2 regions of the Lactococcus sp. NH2-7C genome follow, and region 1 is predicted to be linked to the other one. Evidence: predicted binding sites of a transcription regulator. Region 1 holds the regulator's gene; the other holds the start of a gene.
The links. The regulator CtsR, encoded in region 1, represses protease genes until heat stress. The targets are predictions, from matches to a motif close to TTGGTCAAAAAAGGTCAAANA.
Positions count from the first base shown of each region.

Region 1 (8,786 bases):
TGATTTCACCAGAAAGGAGTTGTTCACTTAAAAGGTCTTCAACTTCTTTTTGAAGTGCTTTACGTAGCGGACGTGCACCATATTCTGGGTCAAAGCCTACTTCAGCAATTAATTTCACCGCTGACGGTGTGAGTTTAACATGAATATCTTGTTCTGCCAAACGTTTAATCAAAGATTTGCTCATTATTTTAACAATTTGTTCAATCTCTTGACTTTCCAATGAATGGAAAACAATATTTTCATCAATTCGATTAAGAAACTCAGGACGATAATGACGTTTAAGCTCTTCTAAAATTCTTGATTTCATGGCTGAATAATCAGCTGTAATATTTTTAGCGCCAAAGCCAACTGTCTTATCATCACGGAGCGCTGTCGCTCCCAAGTTTGAAGTCATAATAATAATTGTATTTCTGAAATCAACTTTGCGGCCTTTAGTATCAGTCACAAATCCATCATCTAGAATTTGCAACATGATGTTGAAAACATCCGGATGAGCTTTTTCGACTTCATCTAAAAGAACAACAGAATAAGGTTTATTACGAACACGTTCTGTCAATTGACCACCCTCATCATAACCTACATACCCTGGAGGAGCTCCAATCAAGCGTGAAGTTGAATGTTTTTCCATGAATTCACTCATATCAACACGAATCAGATTATCTTCACTACCAAATACGCTGTCAGCCAGTGCTTTAGCAAGTTCGGTTTTACCGACCCCTGTTGGTCCGAGGAACATGAAAGACCCCATTGGACGACGGCTGTCAGCAACACCAGAACGCGCTCGACGAATGGCTCTTGAAACGGCAGAAATAGCTTCTTCTTGTCCAACAACCCGTTTGTGTAATTCTTTTTCAAGATTGATTAAACGATCACTTTCAGACTTAGTCATTTGTGTGATTGGAACACCTGTCAGTGTTGAGGCAACAGCAACAACAGCTTGGTCAGTAACTTCTTGACGTTTATCTTCTTTTACTGAGAATTTATAAATCTTGTCAGCAATTTTTTCAACTGCTTTTTCTTTTGTACGAGATGCTTTGATGTCAAGTTTAATGACCGCTTCTGATAATTCTTCTTGAGCTTCAAATAATTCTTTTTCTAAATCAAGACGTTTTGCTTGTTGATTTTTGACAGAAATTTTCACCGCTGCTGCAGCTTCATCAAGTAAATCAATGGCTTTGTCAGGCAATTTTCGACTAGTCATATAACGAACACTGAGCATTACAGCACTTTTAATGGCTTGGTCAGTAAATTTCACTTGATGATAATCTTCAAATTTTTCACGCAAGCCTTGTAAAATGGCAATCGCTTCATCTGGACTTGGCTCATCAACATTTATTCTCGCCAAACGGCGTTCTAAAGCTTCATCTTTTTCAATATATTTTTGATATTCATGATAGGTTGTTGCTCCGACCATTTGAAAATCACCACGAGCAAGCGCAGGTTTCAAAATATTCGCGGCATCATTGACAGAATCCATACCGCCACCAGCACCGATGATTGTGTGTAATTCATCAATGAAAATAATGACATCTGGATCACTGCTGACTTCCTCAACGATAGCTGTCAAACGGTCTTCAAATTCGCCTCTAAATTTTGTCCCAGCAACAACAGTCGCCATATTCAAAGCCATAATCCGACTATTCATCAGACCAATTGGAACTTGACCATTGACAATTCTTTGGGCCAAGCCTTCAATAATTGCTGATTTCCCAACACCGGGCTCTCCAACTAAGACAGGATTATTTTTTGTTCTGCGGCTGAGAATATGAATCAAACGGTCAATTTCTGCTTCTCGTCCAATCATTGGGTCAAGTTTACCCAAACGAGCTTCTTCGGTTAAATCTGAGGATACAGAGTCTAATGTTGGCGTCGTTGAATTTTCTGCAACTCCCTTTGCCATCTTGCGTTTTGACATTGGGGTCACAGCTTTTTTACTTTCTGGAACTTTTAGTCCAGTTCTTTTCTCAAGCTCTTTTCGCAAAGATACAAGATTGATTTTTTGCAATTTTAGAAGTTGAAGACCAAATCCATCTTCTACTTGAAGTAGGGCATAAAGCAAGTGTTCTGTTCCAACGGCTTCTGAGTTGTTATGAATTGCTAAAAAGCTTGCCGCAGTCATCACTTCTTCTGCACGTGGTGAAAAACGTAAAGTTGAGCGTTTAACCTTAACATGACTTGATAAATCCTCTAAATCAATCAGTAAGTCAGAAGAATCAACATTCATTCCAGCAAGAAGGCTGTAAGCAATTGAGCCTGAAGTCGTAGCCATTGCTGCCAATAAATGAGCACTTTCAATAGTGCCATATTGATATTGGTGAGCATACTCTTCCGCTTTTTCTAAAATTCGGTCAAGCGTTGGTGTATATTTTATATTTTCAAATTTCATCGTCACGGTCCAATCTGTTTATTATACTTTTCATCATTATACCACGAGTAAAGGGACTAATGGCTCCGTCAGTAATGACTAACAAAAGTAGATTTCCCTCACGCTCTGTCAGTACTTTCTCATCAAAGAGAAGTTGAACGATATCATGGGCAGCTTTACTTGAGAGATTAGCTGGAATCTTCTGGTAAAGAGCCGTTAAGAATTCATGACGAGCAGAATATTGATACTTCACAATTTTGATGTATCCACCACCACCACGTTTTGATTCCACATCAAAGCCTTTTGAGGCTGTAAATCGTGTTTTTATAACATAATTAATCTGACTCGGCACGACATCAAATTGATTGGCTAAGTCCGCTCGTTTAATTTCAATGACTTGTGCTTCTTCTAAAAGCTTTCTTAAATAAGCTTCAATGATATCTGATGTATTTTTTTGACCTGCCATCGCTCCATCCTTTCTTTCATCCATTTTCTAAATAATCTTTGACTATTACTGACTATTATACCTGAAAAATATTATTTTTACCAAAAATAGCAATTTTAACTTACTGACAGAATTAAAGGTAGAAAAATAAAAAAACCGTTACTGACGGCTTTTTTATTTATTACATTCTAAAATAATCAGTCAACTTTTACAATTTTAACTGTCATTTCGCCAACTGGAAGTGGAACATTTACGATGTCTCCAACTTTTTTACCAATCAAAACTCGAGCAATTGGTGATTCATTAGAAATTTTTCCTGAAAATGGATCCGCTTCAGCAGTACCGACAATTTGATAAGATTCTTCGTCAGTTTCTCCAACTTCAACAAAAGTTACGTTTTTACCAAGTGCTACTTCGTCTTTAGCAATTTTTGCGTTATCAACAATTTCAGCATAACGAATCATTGTTTCAACAGTTGAAATACGTCCTTCAATAAAGGCTTGTTCATCTTTAGCTGCTTCGTACTCTGAGTTTTCTGAAAGGTCACCATAGCTACGAGCAACTTTGATACGATCAATGACTTCTGGACGTTTCACAAGTTTTAAATTTTCAAGTTCTAATTTTAATTTATCAAGCCCTTCTTGGGTCATTGGGAATGTTTTTTCCATTATATTTCTTTCCTTTTTATAAACTTTTTTCTCTTTTAATTAAATCTAAATTAATGATAACTTAGCTACTTATTTTATCATTCACATATTTTTGAACATTCGCATTTTGTTCAGCTAATGTTTTCGCAAAATAAACTTTTCCTGTAGTCACATCGGCAACAAAGTACAAGTAGTCATTTTGAGCAGGCTCAAGTACTGCTTTAATAGATGACAGACTTGGGCTATCGACAGGACCAGGACCAAATCCAGTATTTGTGTACAAATTATATGGTGAATCTAAATTGGTGTCAATATTAGCATCCTCTGAAAGGCTTGTTTTTTCACCAAGTTTACCTTCGGCATAAAGAATTGACAAATTAGAACCCAAAGTCATTCCAGCATTCATACGATTATAGAAGGTTCCAGCAACATTGCGTCGATCATCATCGTTGTTGGCTTCTTTTTCAACCAAAGCTGCTAAACTCAAAACTTCATTGACAGTCAAATTCTTTTGAGCAATTGTATCATAGTAAGGAGTGAGCTGAGTATTGGCTGCTTGAATCATATTTTCAATGACTGATTCAACTGTCGATGATTTTGTGTAATCATAAGTCGCCGGGAACAAGTAACCTTCTAATTGGTATTTGATTCCTGAATCTTTTGTTGGCAAGCTTGCGAACAGTTTAGGATAAGCCTTAACCATTTTAGCGATAAAGGTTGGATCCTGAACAGTTTTCATAAAGTCTGCTTCAGAAAATGGCGTTTTTGCATTCTTTTCATTGCTTCCACTATTAACTGTAACAGCTTTTGCAATTTGTGTTAGCGTATAGCCTTCAGGGACTAAAATTTTACCTAAGGTTGGAGCAACAGGTTTTTCTGTTCCGCCTTCTTCAAGTTTACTAGCAATCGTAGATAAGCTCATGTTTGGTGCAAGATTATAATAGCCGCTTTTAAACTCTGAATAATTTTTAAATTTTGTATAATACTGAAAAACCATTCCATTTTTAATAATGGATTGTCTTTGCAAAATTTCACCAATTTGCTTACTACTTGAACCAGCAGGAATATTGATTGACTTAGCTGTTGCATTCTTAGAGTCCAAAGGTTGAATGCCTGATTTTACAAAGTTATAGCCATACCAACCTGTTCCTCCAACAACTAAAACTAAAAGAACAACAATCACAGCAATGATTTTACCTGCTGTTACTTTTTTCTTTTTCTTATTTTTGTTCTTATTTTTATTTTTCTTGCTAGAAGAAGCTTTTTTAGAAGAACTGTTGGTTCTTCTTGAAGGTTGATGTTTAACCATTTTTTCTGATTTTTTTTCTTCTGAAAATTGATTTTGTTCAAGGTTTTCGTCTTGAACATTTGATTCACTTCTTGAAAATTGAGGAGAAATATCTTGGTTTTGCGCTTCCTCTGAAACCACTCCATCTAATTTTTGACGCAACGAATCACTTTCATGAGAAAGGTCTTCATTTTCTACAAAAGGTTCTTCTTCGTTATCATCCGCTGCAGGAAAATCAAAGACAGGGAGTTTGAAAGGCTCAAGATCAACTTTCCTTGGTTCGATTTTTCGCTCAGACTCTTCTGAGTCACTCTTGCTGGGACGTTCGAAATCTTCAGGGTCTGGGAACTTAGTTTCTGCTTGTTTCGCTGCATTTTCTTCAAGTTGGCGAAGTATTTTTTCTTTAAAACTTCCTCGAGAAAATTCAGTTGTTTCTTTGTCCACCAAATTTTTTCTCCTTATGATTAGCTTTCGCTCAATAATAAAATTTTACTTTTCCTAATTGTAACCGTTCTTTTAATTTTTTACAAATAAAAAGAGAATATTCATAAAAGTGAGGCTGATGCCTCACTTTTTATGTGTTTTAGTCTTCATCAGTATCGTCTGAATCATCTTCATCGTCTTCTACATCGATGTCAACATCTTCATCTACATTTTCAAGTTCAACTTCTGCAAGTTCTGCGTCATAAGCAGCAACGTCGTCTTTATCTTCGTCTTCTGCTTGAGTATCGTATGACATATCTTCTTCGGCTGTTTCTTTTGCGCCTTCTTCATCCTCTGGATCGATTTCGTCTTCGATACCAAAAGCGTTGACTTTTTTGCGTTTCTTAGCTGGTTTTTCTTCTTCTTCGTCTTCAATTTCATCGAGAGCGATAACTTCTTCGTCAATCTCATCAATGGCATACCATGAGCGAAGTGCCCAGATATTATTTCCTAATGGAATGAAACTTCCGTCTGTATTGATTTCTGTATAAAAACGAGAAATACTAGCTTTAATTTCATCATCTGATTTTTCCAAATAATCTTGAATCGCTCTGATGATTTCAGAGAATTGCATTTCTTTGCCATTTTGCTCCAATAAAGCATGAGCAACTTCAATCATTGAAAGTTCTGAGATTTTTTGTCCTTCTAAGGCTGTAATTTTCAAGTTTTTACTCTCTCTTTTCCTAATAATATGTGGCTTCATTTATATAAATGAACCCTATGTGGATTTTCTTTTTATAGTGTATATCAAAATTAGCTTGCTGTCAATATTTTACGCCAAAAAAGCTCCATCTGCTTACGCTTTACTTGAATCTAATACTTTATTTTATAATAAAGATTAATGACAGAAATTTTTGGGCGAGTGACAGCAAAAAAATTAATAGTGCATTAAGACTTTATAGTCATAATCTCCAATTTTTTCACGGCCTTTAAGTTCATCAAGCTCGATAAGAAAGGCACAACCAACAACAATACCACCCATTTTTTCAACAAGTTCAATTGTTGCAGCAATTGTTCCACCAGTTGCAAGCAAATCATCAACAATCAAGACGCGTTGCCCTGGTTTGATGCTGTCTGAATGCATTGTGAGTGTGTCTGTTCCGTATTCTTTTTCGTAAGTTGCTTCAATGACTTCACGAGGTAATTTACCAGGCTTACGAACTGGAGCAAATCCTACACCAAGGGCAAAAGCAACTGGACATCCAATGATGAAACCACGCGCTTCTGGACCTACAACCATATCTATTTCTTTATCTCTTGCATACTGAACAATTTCGGTAGCAGCATAGTTATAGGCATTTCCGTCTGCCATCAAAGGGCTGATGTCGCGAAAAACTACGCCTTCTTTAGGATAGTTTTCAATTGTTGCAATATAGTCTTTTAATTCCATGTTTTTGTTACTGACAGAATTGTCAGTGCTCCTTTTTTCTAACATAAGTTCGTTATTTTTACTGACAGCTTTACCTTTACCGGTTCAAACATTTTCGTCAGTAACTTTTTTATAAAAACGAAATTATTTTTCTAATAAATTTTGATAAATTTCTTTGACGGGTGCTAAAGCAAAAAGTTCTTGCATTTTTACAATTTTTTCTAGTTCTTGATAAATTGTACTTTCAGAAATTTCGCGTTTATTGGCCGTTTTATTAACCGTCATTAAGCCATTGTCGATACTGACAAATTTAAGTTCTTCAAAGATTTTTATCATCTTGACAAGCAAGAGATGAGGGATTTTCAAATAATCTGCAAGTGATTTTAATTTATAGCGAATATCAAATTCTGGGAATTGATAAATTGCTTTATAGAGTCTTGCAAATTCTTCTCGTGTTCCACTTCCTGTTAAATAATAGCTATCAGTGATTTTATTTTTAAAATAAATCATTTTAAAATCATCCGACGCTGCTTTACTGACAGCTTCTTTTAATACTGACAAACCTGTTAAATCTACAGGTGCCTCTTCGATGACAAGCACATCTTCCATTATACCATGTTTTAGTTGATTTTGAGAAAAAATATTAGCCTCTTTTGGCATAGGAATTTGCTTGCTTCTTATATCAAGGAGCTCCACACCAACTGAATCAGCATCTTCAATCATTAATTGAAGACTCGTATTTCCGTTCCAACTATTACTTGAAAGTGTCGCAACTAATTTTGTTTGTGCTTGTTCAAATTCCAATTCTTCTGAACCATGTTGAAAATATACAGCATCAATTTGTTGCTTTTCTTCCTGAATTTTTAATTTAAGATGAGCATTGTCTTTCCCCATACTTCGGCTTTGAATCACCTTATAATCCTCGATTAAAAATCGAGGTTTAGGATTATCCATGCCAAAGGGAGCCAATTTTGCTAAATTAGTGATTGTAGAAAGAGAAATATCGTCTAGGTGGCAACGATCAGCAATTTCCAAGGGGCTTTTTTTAGACATATCTAAATTATTGTCCACGATATAATCAATCATTGCCTTTTTAACTGCTTCTACGTTTTCCAGACTTAAAGTCATCCCTGCGGCTTGTTTATGACCACCAAAAGCAATAAAAAGTTCACGATGCGCGTTTAATGCCTTGAAGATATCAAAATTTTCAATTGACCGAGCAGACCCTCGCAAAATTCCATCTTCTTGGGCTAACATAATCACTGGCTTATGGATGGCTTCTAACAAACGACCCGCAACAATTCCTAAGACACCTTTATGCCAGTCCTTGTGATATAAAATTTGAACAGGTTCATCTGTCAGCATACTCAGAGCTTCATTGTGAATTTTTTCCACAATCTCTTTTCGCTCAGAATTTCTTTGGTCAATCATTTTGGCAATTTCATGCGCTTCATCTTCGTCCCAGCCTGTCAGCAATTCAATGGCTGGGTTTGGGTCATCAAGGCGCCCCAAAGCATTTAAACGAGGAGCAATTTGAAAACCAACCGTTTCCTCAGTGATTTTATCAAAATCAACCCCAGCGTACTTCATTAATTCTTGTAAACCGGCACGCTCTGTTTGGGCCAAAACTTTTAGACCATGAGCCACTAAAATTCGGTTCTCATCAGTCAAACTGACCATGTCAGCAATTGTACCAATTGCAACTAAATCAAGCATTTCACTAGGTGCATATTCTAAAAGAGCACAGGCAACTTTGAAGGCAACGCCAACTCCTGCCAAATATTTGAAAGGATATTGACTATCAGGATGTTCTGGGTGGACAATGGCATAAGCAGGGGGAAGTTGATCAGGAATTGAGTGATGATCGGTAACAATTACATCCACTCCATTTTCCTGTGCCCAGGTAATTGCCTCCAAGCCAGCAACCCCATTATCTACAGTAATAATAAGATTGATATTTTCATTCTTAATATAGTACTGATAAACGTCAAGATTTGGCCCGTAACCGTCAGTAAAACGATTGGGCAAATAAACTTGAGACTCAGCTCCTAATTCATCCAGAGCGGACTTCATGACTGATGCTGCAGTCATTCCGTCAGCATCATAGTCACCATAAATTAAAATATTTTCACCTTGCTCAATTGCTGATAAAATACGCCCTGTTGCTTTTTCCATATCATGAAGTAGAA
Region 1 covers NZ_CP124538.1:2,098,896-2,107,681, reverse strand. The annotation lists gene QJV49_RS10690 (ATP-dependent Clp protease ATP-binding subunit) at 1-2,386, opposite strand, end outside; gene QJV49_RS10685 (CtsR family transcriptional regulator) at 2,376-2,831, opposite strand; gene greA (transcription elongation factor GreA) at 3,008-3,481, opposite strand; gene mltG (endolytic transglycosylase MltG) at 3,540-5,192, opposite strand; gene rpoE (DNA-directed RNA polymerase subunit delta) at 5,329-5,892, opposite strand; gene QJV49_RS10665 (adenine phosphoribosyltransferase) at 6,106-6,618, opposite strand; gene recJ (single-stranded-DNA-specific exonuclease RecJ) at 6,742-8,786, opposite strand, start outside.

Region 2 (8,786 bases), 1.0 Mb from region 1:
GAGATGAAAATAACGATTTATTCACACGCTTTGGATTTGGCAATTCTTATGTCTGATAAACCAAATATAGAGTTCCATCTTTTAGGGGGCAAATTTTATTCTAAAAATAGATTTTTCTTCTCTCTAAATGAAATAGAATTACTTAAAAATGTTAATTTTGATGCAGGTTTTTTTGGAGCCGCGGGTTTAAGAGATGGTGAAGTTAGTTTTGATGATGAGAAAGATGTTTTCGTTAAAAAAATTGCAATGAAACAATCTTGTCAAAAAATTTTGCTTGCCCAAACCGGTAAAATAAATCTGAAGGCAAAATATACTTTGAGTCGTTTAGAAAGTTTTGACCAAATCATAGATGAGAAAAATGGGGAAAGTTAAAGATGGAAAATATAAAATTAATAATTAGTGATATTGATGGAACAATATTAGACTCTAACCATCAGATTGATTCGCAGCTACCTGAGATAATGAAAAAAATGAAAAATAGAGATATCCCATTGGTATTAGCATCAGCACGCTCTCCAATTGGAATGTTAGAAATAGCTGACAAATTAGGATTATATCATACCCCGTTAGCATGTTATAACGGAGCATTAATTGGTTATTTTGATAAAAATAAAATATTTAGAATCATAAGTGAAGAGACCATAAGTAAAGTTGAACTTAGGAAAATTTTAAAAATTTTATCAGAAAATTTTCCTCAAATTTCAGTAAATCTTTATTCGAAAACCTTATGGTTAGTAGAAGAAGAAAATAAGTGGACTAAAATTGAGGCAGAAATTGTTGGGACTAATCCTCAAATTACAAATTTTGAAGGAAAAAGCGCTCATAAATTATTGGTAATTGGAGAGAACGAAGACATCTATCAATTATTAAAAAAACTAAAAAGAAGTCAGTTTAACGAGGTAGACTTTTATTTATCAAAAGATAATTATTTAGAAATTACATCCAACAAAGTTTCAAAAGAGCACGCTTTAAAAGAAATTGCAAAGTATTACGGCGTACCTTTATTTTCTACAATGGCAATTGGTGATAACTTCAATGATGTTCCAATGTTAGAAAGTGCAGGATTAGGTGTAGCGATGGGCAACTCTCCTCAAGAAGTAAAAAATATTGCAGATTATATTTCACAGTCAAATGATCATTCAGGAGTTTCTTCAGCCGTTAAAAAATTCTTGTTTAATTAGAAAAGCTTAAATCATAAATTTATTTGTATTTTAAAAAATAATCGAATTTATTATTTATTTTTTTATCACTAATATGTTAGGATAAGAAATAAAAGCAAGTGAGGTGAGCAAATGATTATTACGATTGTTGGAGGAACTGGACTTGTTGGTCAAGGCATCTTTAAGGAACTTGCTCAAGTTGTAGACTATGAATTACATGGTTTATCAAGACATGGTAAATCTAAAGATAATCTAGTTGAGCCAGTCATTTATCATGCTGCCAATCTAAATGAAGCTGGGGATTGGCAAGAACTTTTACAAAAATCAGATTGGGTGATTGATGCGGTAGGAATTCTATTTCCTAGCAAATCAAAGGGAACAACTTATGAAAAAAATAGTATTCAACCAGCAAAAATAATTATTGATACATTAGTTAACTCAGAAAATCAATGCCTTTTTATTTCAGCAAACGATGGTCCTTTTTTTATGAATGACTATATGAATGCTAAAAAAGAAGTGGAAACTTATGGTCAAAAACGTTTGAAATCAAGATTTGTTTCTGTTTTTCCAGGAATTGTCTATGATGCTTCACGAAAAAGCAGTTATTTTCCAGCACGCCTATTGGAACCACTCATAAAAATTCCGTTTTTTTCTTTCTTAAAAAGTTATCGTCCAATTAAACGAAGTCAATTTGCTAAAGAGATTCATAAAATTATCGAAGGAAAAGAAAGTTCACTGACCACTCGTATTAAATAAAAAACTCATGTTTAGACATGAGTTTTTCTAATTTACTTTGATTTTTTAAGAAGTGGAACTATTTTTGGATAAATAAGATAGGCGATGATAATTAAGATAATCAATGACGTCGCAATAAGATTCCATGATTTCATCAGTTCAATACTTCGAGCTGTTGGAATAGGAATTGAAGTAATAACGAACAAAGTCTTGATAGATAAGCCATTTTTCATGATGATAAGTGAACCTAAAAGCATTAACAAAAATTGGTGAAGAATACTTCCGATATTTTGAATGGTATATTTTACCCAGATACGTTTATCTTCAACGATATTAACAGTGCTCTCATAGTCTTGAGTTAATCTTGAATTTAAACTTCCTTTAAACAAGCTAGTAAGAAATAAACCTAGAGCAAATAGAGGACTAAAAACAATCAAAAGTAACCCCAGAAAAATTCCGATTAAAGAATAGGTTTTGACATTCTTTCCAAGTAAATTTTTGACCTTAGAAGCAAAGACAATTCCTAAAACATAAGGGAGATAAAACTGTAAAAATAAATGCTGATGACCATAAAAACCAGCGACATACAAAGAACAAAAAAGAAATAAATAATTTCCCACTGCCCCATTAATAACTGTCAAATATGATAATTTACGAGGAATATTTCTTTGAATTTTATTTTTGAAAAAATTCATAGCGACAATATAGAGGGTGACCAAAAAGAAAAATCCGAAAATAAAATAATCAAATTCTAAACTATTGGCAAGTAATCGACTTGAGCGTAATAGAAAGAGGCAAACAAAAAATAAAGCAAATAAAATAAGATATTTATATGAAGCTTTTTCTAAATCATTTGGATCAACTTTGTAATTATCCAAATTTCCAACTAATTGGAAAGAGAGAAGATAAACTATTCCATAGAAGACAAAAAACAGGGGATATTTTAGAGAGGGGGATAAGACAAAAGAAAAGCCAAGGACTAAAAACAAAAGTAAGCTAACTAAGGTTTTTCCTTTGATGAGCTGGTTAGTATTTTTTAGATAATAATTTACCGAAGTGTTTGACATCGGCAACCAAGCTGCACTCACTCCTAAAAGAATACCGGATAAAGTGTAGAAAGGAAAGTAGAAAGAACCAATAAATCCAAGCAAGCAACCAAGTAAACCGGCATACAATGAAATTTTTAAAAGACTATAGCTGTTGATTCTTGTTTTTATTCCCCTAATAAAGAATACACCAGTCATTCTGAAAGTATAAAAGAGCAAAAAAGGAAGTAGGGCAAGAAGCGAGGTTCCTTTTGCAATTTGAATAAAAATCATGAATGGAAGGACAATAATTGTATTACTTAATATTAAGAGGGCAGACTTTCCCAAAGAATTTAGTTGTTGAGTCATTTTTCTCCTATCTTTTCTATTTTTGACACTAAATCCATTATAAGGCAAAGTGTATTAAAAAGACAGCTTCACTAGGATTAGTACGCAGATAATTCATCTAAAAAGCGCAAATAATTTTTTATAAATAACGAATCAAAAAGTTTGACCATTGCTGACCAAAGTATTATAATTAGAATGTAGTGAGAAAAAGATAATAAACACTACTAACTATGAAATTGAAATGAGGTGTTTTTATGGACATCGAAAAAATGACAACAACGATGCAAGAAGCACTTGGTTCAGCGCAACAAATTGCGCAAGTTCGTCATCACCAAGTGATCGAAGTTCCACATTTATGGCGAATTTTTGTTCAACCCAATAGTTTTGGGGCGAACTTTTATAAAGATTTAGGGATTGACCTAGATGACTTTACAAATTTAATTGAAAAAGAAATTGACAAAATTAATTCAGTGGAAGGATCAAATATTACTTATGGCCAAAATCTAAGTCCAGATTTGTTCCAAATATTTACTGAAGCAGACAAAATTGCGCAAAAAATGGGCGATGAATACCTCTCAACCGAGATTGTGCTTCTTGCCCTTTTTGAACTAAAACAAAATCCATTGACTAAATATTTGGTTAATCATGGACTGACAAAAGCAAAAGCGCAAGCTGCGATTGAAGAATTACGCGGAGGTGATAAAGTGACCAGTCAAAATGCAGAAGAAACATACAAAGCACTTGAAAAATATGGGGTAGATCTCGTTGCTCAAGTTAAATCAGGTAAACAAGATCCCGTTATCGGACGTGATGAAGAAATTCGTGATGTCATTCGAGTGCTTTCTCGTAAAACAAAAAATAACCCCGTTCTTATTGGTGAACCTGGGGTTGGTAAAACAGCTATTGTCGAAGGATTGGCACAAAGAATTGTCAGAAAAGACGTTCCTGAAAATCTGAAAGATAAAACAATCTTTTCACTTGATATGGGTGCTCTGATTGCAGGAGCGAAATATCGTGGTGAATTTGAAGAACGTTTGAAAGCAGTCCTTAATGAAGTGAAAAAATCAGATGGACAAATTATCCTCTTTATTGATGAACTTCATACGATTGTTGGTGCAGGTAAAACTGAAGGATCTATGGATGCTGGAAACCTTTTAAAACCAATGCTTGCGCGTGGTGAACTCCATTTGATTGGGGCAACTACCCTTGATGAATACCGTAAATACATGGAAACAGACAAAGCACTTGAACGTCGTTTCCAAAAGGTATTGGTTACTGAACCTACTGTTGAAGATACAATTTCAATCTTGCGTGGTCTAAAAGAACGTTTTGAAATTCACCATGGTGTGACGATTCATGATAATGCTTTAGTCGCAGCAGCAACTCTTTCAAATCGCTATATTACTGACCGGTTTTTACCAGATAAAGCTATTGACTTGGTTGATGAAGCCAGTGCAACAATTCGTGTAGAAATGAATTCACTCCCAACTGAACTTGACCAAGCCAATCGTCGCTTGATGCAATTAGAAATTGAAGAAGCAGCCCTCAAAAAAGAACGAGATGATGCTTCTAAGAAACGTCTTGAAATTATACGTGGTGAAATTGCTGAACTTCGAGAAGAAAACAATCAACTCAAAGCGCAATGGGAAGCTGAGAAAAAAGAAGTGGGCAATATTTCTGAAAAAAGAAATGAATTAGAACATGCTCGCCACGAATTGGAAGAAGCTCAAAATGAAGGAAACTTAGAAAAAGCAGCAGCTCTTCGTTATGGTAAAATTCCTGAAATTGAAAAAGAACTCAAAGCTATTGAAGAAAAAGCAAAATCAGATGATTTATCTTTAGTTCAAGAATCAGTCACTGAAGAACAAATCGCCGAAGTGGTTGGACGCATGACAGGTATTCCAATTACCAAATTGGTTGAAGGTGAACGTGAAAAATTACTTCACTTACCAGAAACATTGCATCAAAGGGTCGTTGGACAAGATGAAGCTGTTGAAGCCGTATCTGATGCCATTATCCGTGCGCGTGCAGGAATTCAAGACCCTAACCGTCCACTTGGCTCATTCCTCTTCCTCGGTCCAACTGGGGTAGGTAAGACGGAGCTTGCGAAAGCTCTGGCTGAAAATCTCTTTGATTCAGAAGAACATATGGTTCGGATTGACATGAGTGAATATATGGAAAAACACTCAGTCTCTCGTTTAGTCGGAGCACCTCCAGGATATGTCGGTTACGATGAAGGCGGCCAATTGACTGAAGCCGTTCGTCGTAATCCTTATACAATCATCTTGCTTGATGAAATCGAAAAAGCACATCCAGATGTCTTCAATATTTTGTTGCAAGTTTTGGATGACGGTCGTTTGACTGATTCTAAAGGTGTTCTCGTTGACTTTAAGAACACAGTGTTGATTATGACTTCAAATGTCGGTTCTCAATATTTGCTTGATAATGTTGGAGAAAATGGTGAAATTTCTGAAGAAACAACTGAAAATGTGATGTCTCAACTTCGAGCACATTTCAAACCAGAATTTTTAAACCGGATTGATGATACCATTCTTTTCAAACCATTAGCGCTTGAAGATATCAAGAATATTATCGTTAAAATGACCAGTCAACTCTCACATCGTCTTGAAGAAATGGACGTTCAACTTGAGTTGAGTGAAGAAGTAAAAGTTTGGATTGCTGAAAATGCTTATGAACCAGCTTATGGTGCACGTCCACTCAAACGTTATTTGACAAAAGTCATCGAAAATCCATTAGCTAAGCTGATTATCGGAGGAAAAATTCCACCAAAATCAAAAGTTATTGTAACACTTATAGATAACAAGATTGACTTTGATATTCAAACAATTGCTGAATAAATAGAAAAAACCGTTAGCTGATGCTGGCGGTTTTTTTAATTTGATATGCTATTGAAGTTGAAATAAAATGTTATTTCCGAACGATTTAAACAAAAAGTTTCAGTACTACCCGCTGAAACTTTTTTTATGTTTGAAAATCATTTAACATGGAAGTAGAATAAAATAAATCAGAAAATGGAGAATGACAGTGTCTAAGAATGCGTATGCAAAATCTGGGGTAGATGTAGAAGCAGGATATGAGGTGGTTTCTCGTATTAAGAAGCATGTGGCTAAAACCGAACGTTTGGGTGTGCTTGGTGCACTGGGTGGTTTTGGTGGAAGTTTTGATTTATCTGTGCTTGATGTCAAAGAGCCAGTATTGATTTCAGGGACAGATGGTGTGGGAACTAAATTGATGTTAGCCATTCAAGCAGACAAACATGATACGATTGGGATTGATTGCGTGGCTATGTGCGTCAATGATATTATTGCTGCTGGGGCTGAGCCATTGTATTTTTTGGATTATATTGCCACAGGGAAAAATATTCCTGAAAAATTGGAGCAAGTTGTGGCTGGAGTGGCAGAAGGTTGCTTGCAAGCAGGAGCAGCGCTGATTGGTGGAGAAACAGCCGAAATGCCCGGAATGTATGATGAAGAAGATTACGATTTAGCTGGTTTTTCTGTGGGTGTGGCTGAAAAATCACAATTAATTGATGGTGAAAAAGATGTGGAAGCGGGCGATGTTTTGCTTGGTCTTGCCTCATCTGGGATTCATTCTAATGGGTATTCTTTGGTCCGGAAAGTTTTTGCTGACTTTGATTTGAATGAATCATTGCCTGAACTTGACCAATCTTTGATTGATACTCTTTTAACTCCGACAAAAATCTATGTCAAAGAGCTTTTGCCCTTGATTAAACAAAATAAAATAAAAGGGATTGCTCATATTACAGGCGGTGGTTTCCATGAGAATTTACCAAGAATGTTCGGAAATAGCTTGTCAGCTGAAATTATCGAAGGTTCTTGGAATATTTTACCAATTTTCAAAGCTCTTGAAAAATATGGGAGTATCAAACATGAAGAAATGTATGAAATTTTCAATATGGGAATTGGAATGGTAATTGCTGTTGCTTCTGAAAATGCTGAAGCTCTCAAAAAAGAGTTGAATGCATTTGAAATTGGTAAAATGGTCAAAAGACAAGATACAGCAGTAGTTATCAAAAAATAATCTTTTTTCATTGAGAATAGGGGATAAAATGAAAATTGCAGTATTTGCATCAGGAAATGGGTCTAACTTTCAAACACTAGCTGAACAATTTCCAGACCAAGTGAAATTTGTTTTTTCAGATCACCATGATGCTTATGTACTTGAACGTGCTGAGCAATTAGGGGTTGCAAAGGCGAGTTTGGAATTAAAAGAATTTTCTTCAAAAGTGGATTATGAAAAGGCTTTGGTGGAAATTTTAGAAGACCAAGAAATTGATTTAATTCTCTTGGCGGGTTACATGAAAATCATTAGTGCGACGATGTTGGCAAAATATAAAGGAAAGATAATCAATGTTCACCCTTCTTATCTTCCAGATTTTGCCGGATCTCCTCATGCGATTGAAGAGTCACATAAGGCAAAAAAGGGATTGGGAATCAGTATTCATTATGTTGATGAGGGAGTTGATACTGGGGAGTTGATTGCTCAAATCCCGCTAGCTTATCACGAAGATTTAGAAGTCTATGAGCGTTCTGTTCATGAAGCAGAGCACAAGCTCTATCCAGAAGTCGTTCGCCAAATTATACTTCATCAGCAATGATGAAGTTTTTTTCTTAGGAAAATGAATAAAAAAGACAGATTACTCTGCCTTTTTAAATTGTAACAATTTTTCTAATGAGTTCATGTATTTCTTCAATTGGCCTATCTTGACCGTTCATTAACCATTTGCGCCAAAGAGCATAAACTCCATTTGCGACAAAAGTGATGAAATATTCGTCATTTGTCTTTTCATAAAATTTCTCAATTTCTTCAATATAAATCTGGCGAATAATTGGTTCATAACCTTGACTTTCAGAAAGGAAGAGGTCATTTTTGAATTCTTCAAAGAATTTTAATTGGTTTTCAATTTTTGAACTGGCAGAAACATTCTGACGAATGATTTCAAAACTTTGTGAAATTTGTGGCTGATAGTATTGATAAATGACCTGGTCAATGGACTCAAAGTTACGGTAAAAAGCCATTCTGCTAACTCCGGCTCTTTTACAAACGTTTGAAACGGTGAGTTGAGCAAGATTTTTCGGTTTTTTGGATGTTTTTTGAATTCCTAATAGTTGCAAAATAGCTGTAGTAATAAAATCTTTTGTATCATTTTTGATAGTTTGGGAATAGTTTGTCGCTGCCATTACACTTCTCCTGATTGTGTCACACAAGCTTTTCAAAGGCTTGTATTTTTTACACTTCTATCGTACAATAATTTTACATAAGTTTCAAGTGTAACGGATGTGAATTAAGAAAAATAGAGGAAGAAAATTAAATGACAAATACAAATAAAAAAACAATTCTTGTAACAGGTGGTTCTGGATATATTGCTATGTTTATCATGATTGTTTTATTGAAAAAAGGCTATCGAGTACGGGCGACATTGCGGACGATGTCTCGACAAGAAGAAGTGAAAAAAATGATGGCACAAGGCGGAATT
Region 2 covers NZ_CP124538.1:533,397-542,182, reverse strand. The annotation lists gene QJV49_RS02575 (DeoR/GlpR family DNA-binding transcription regulator) at 1-372, shown strand, start outside; gene QJV49_RS02570 (Cof-type HAD-IIB family hydrolase) at 375-1,181, shown strand; gene QJV49_RS02565 (NAD-dependent epimerase/dehydratase family protein) at 1,293-1,916, shown strand; gene QJV49_RS02560 (hypothetical protein) at 1,949-3,289, opposite strand; gene clpB (ATP-dependent chaperone ClpB) at 3,523-6,126, shown strand; gene purM (phosphoribosylformylglycinamidine cyclo-ligase) at 6,308-7,330, shown strand; gene purN (phosphoribosylglycinamide formyltransferase) at 7,359-7,907, shown strand; gene QJV49_RS02540 (TetR/AcrR family transcriptional regulator) at 7,960-8,490, opposite strand; gene QJV49_RS02535 (NAD-dependent epimerase/dehydratase family protein) at 8,622-8,786, shown strand, end outside.
Region 2: the regulator CtsR is predicted to act here: its motif matches at 3,428-3,448, upstream of clpB (ATP-dependent chaperone ClpB).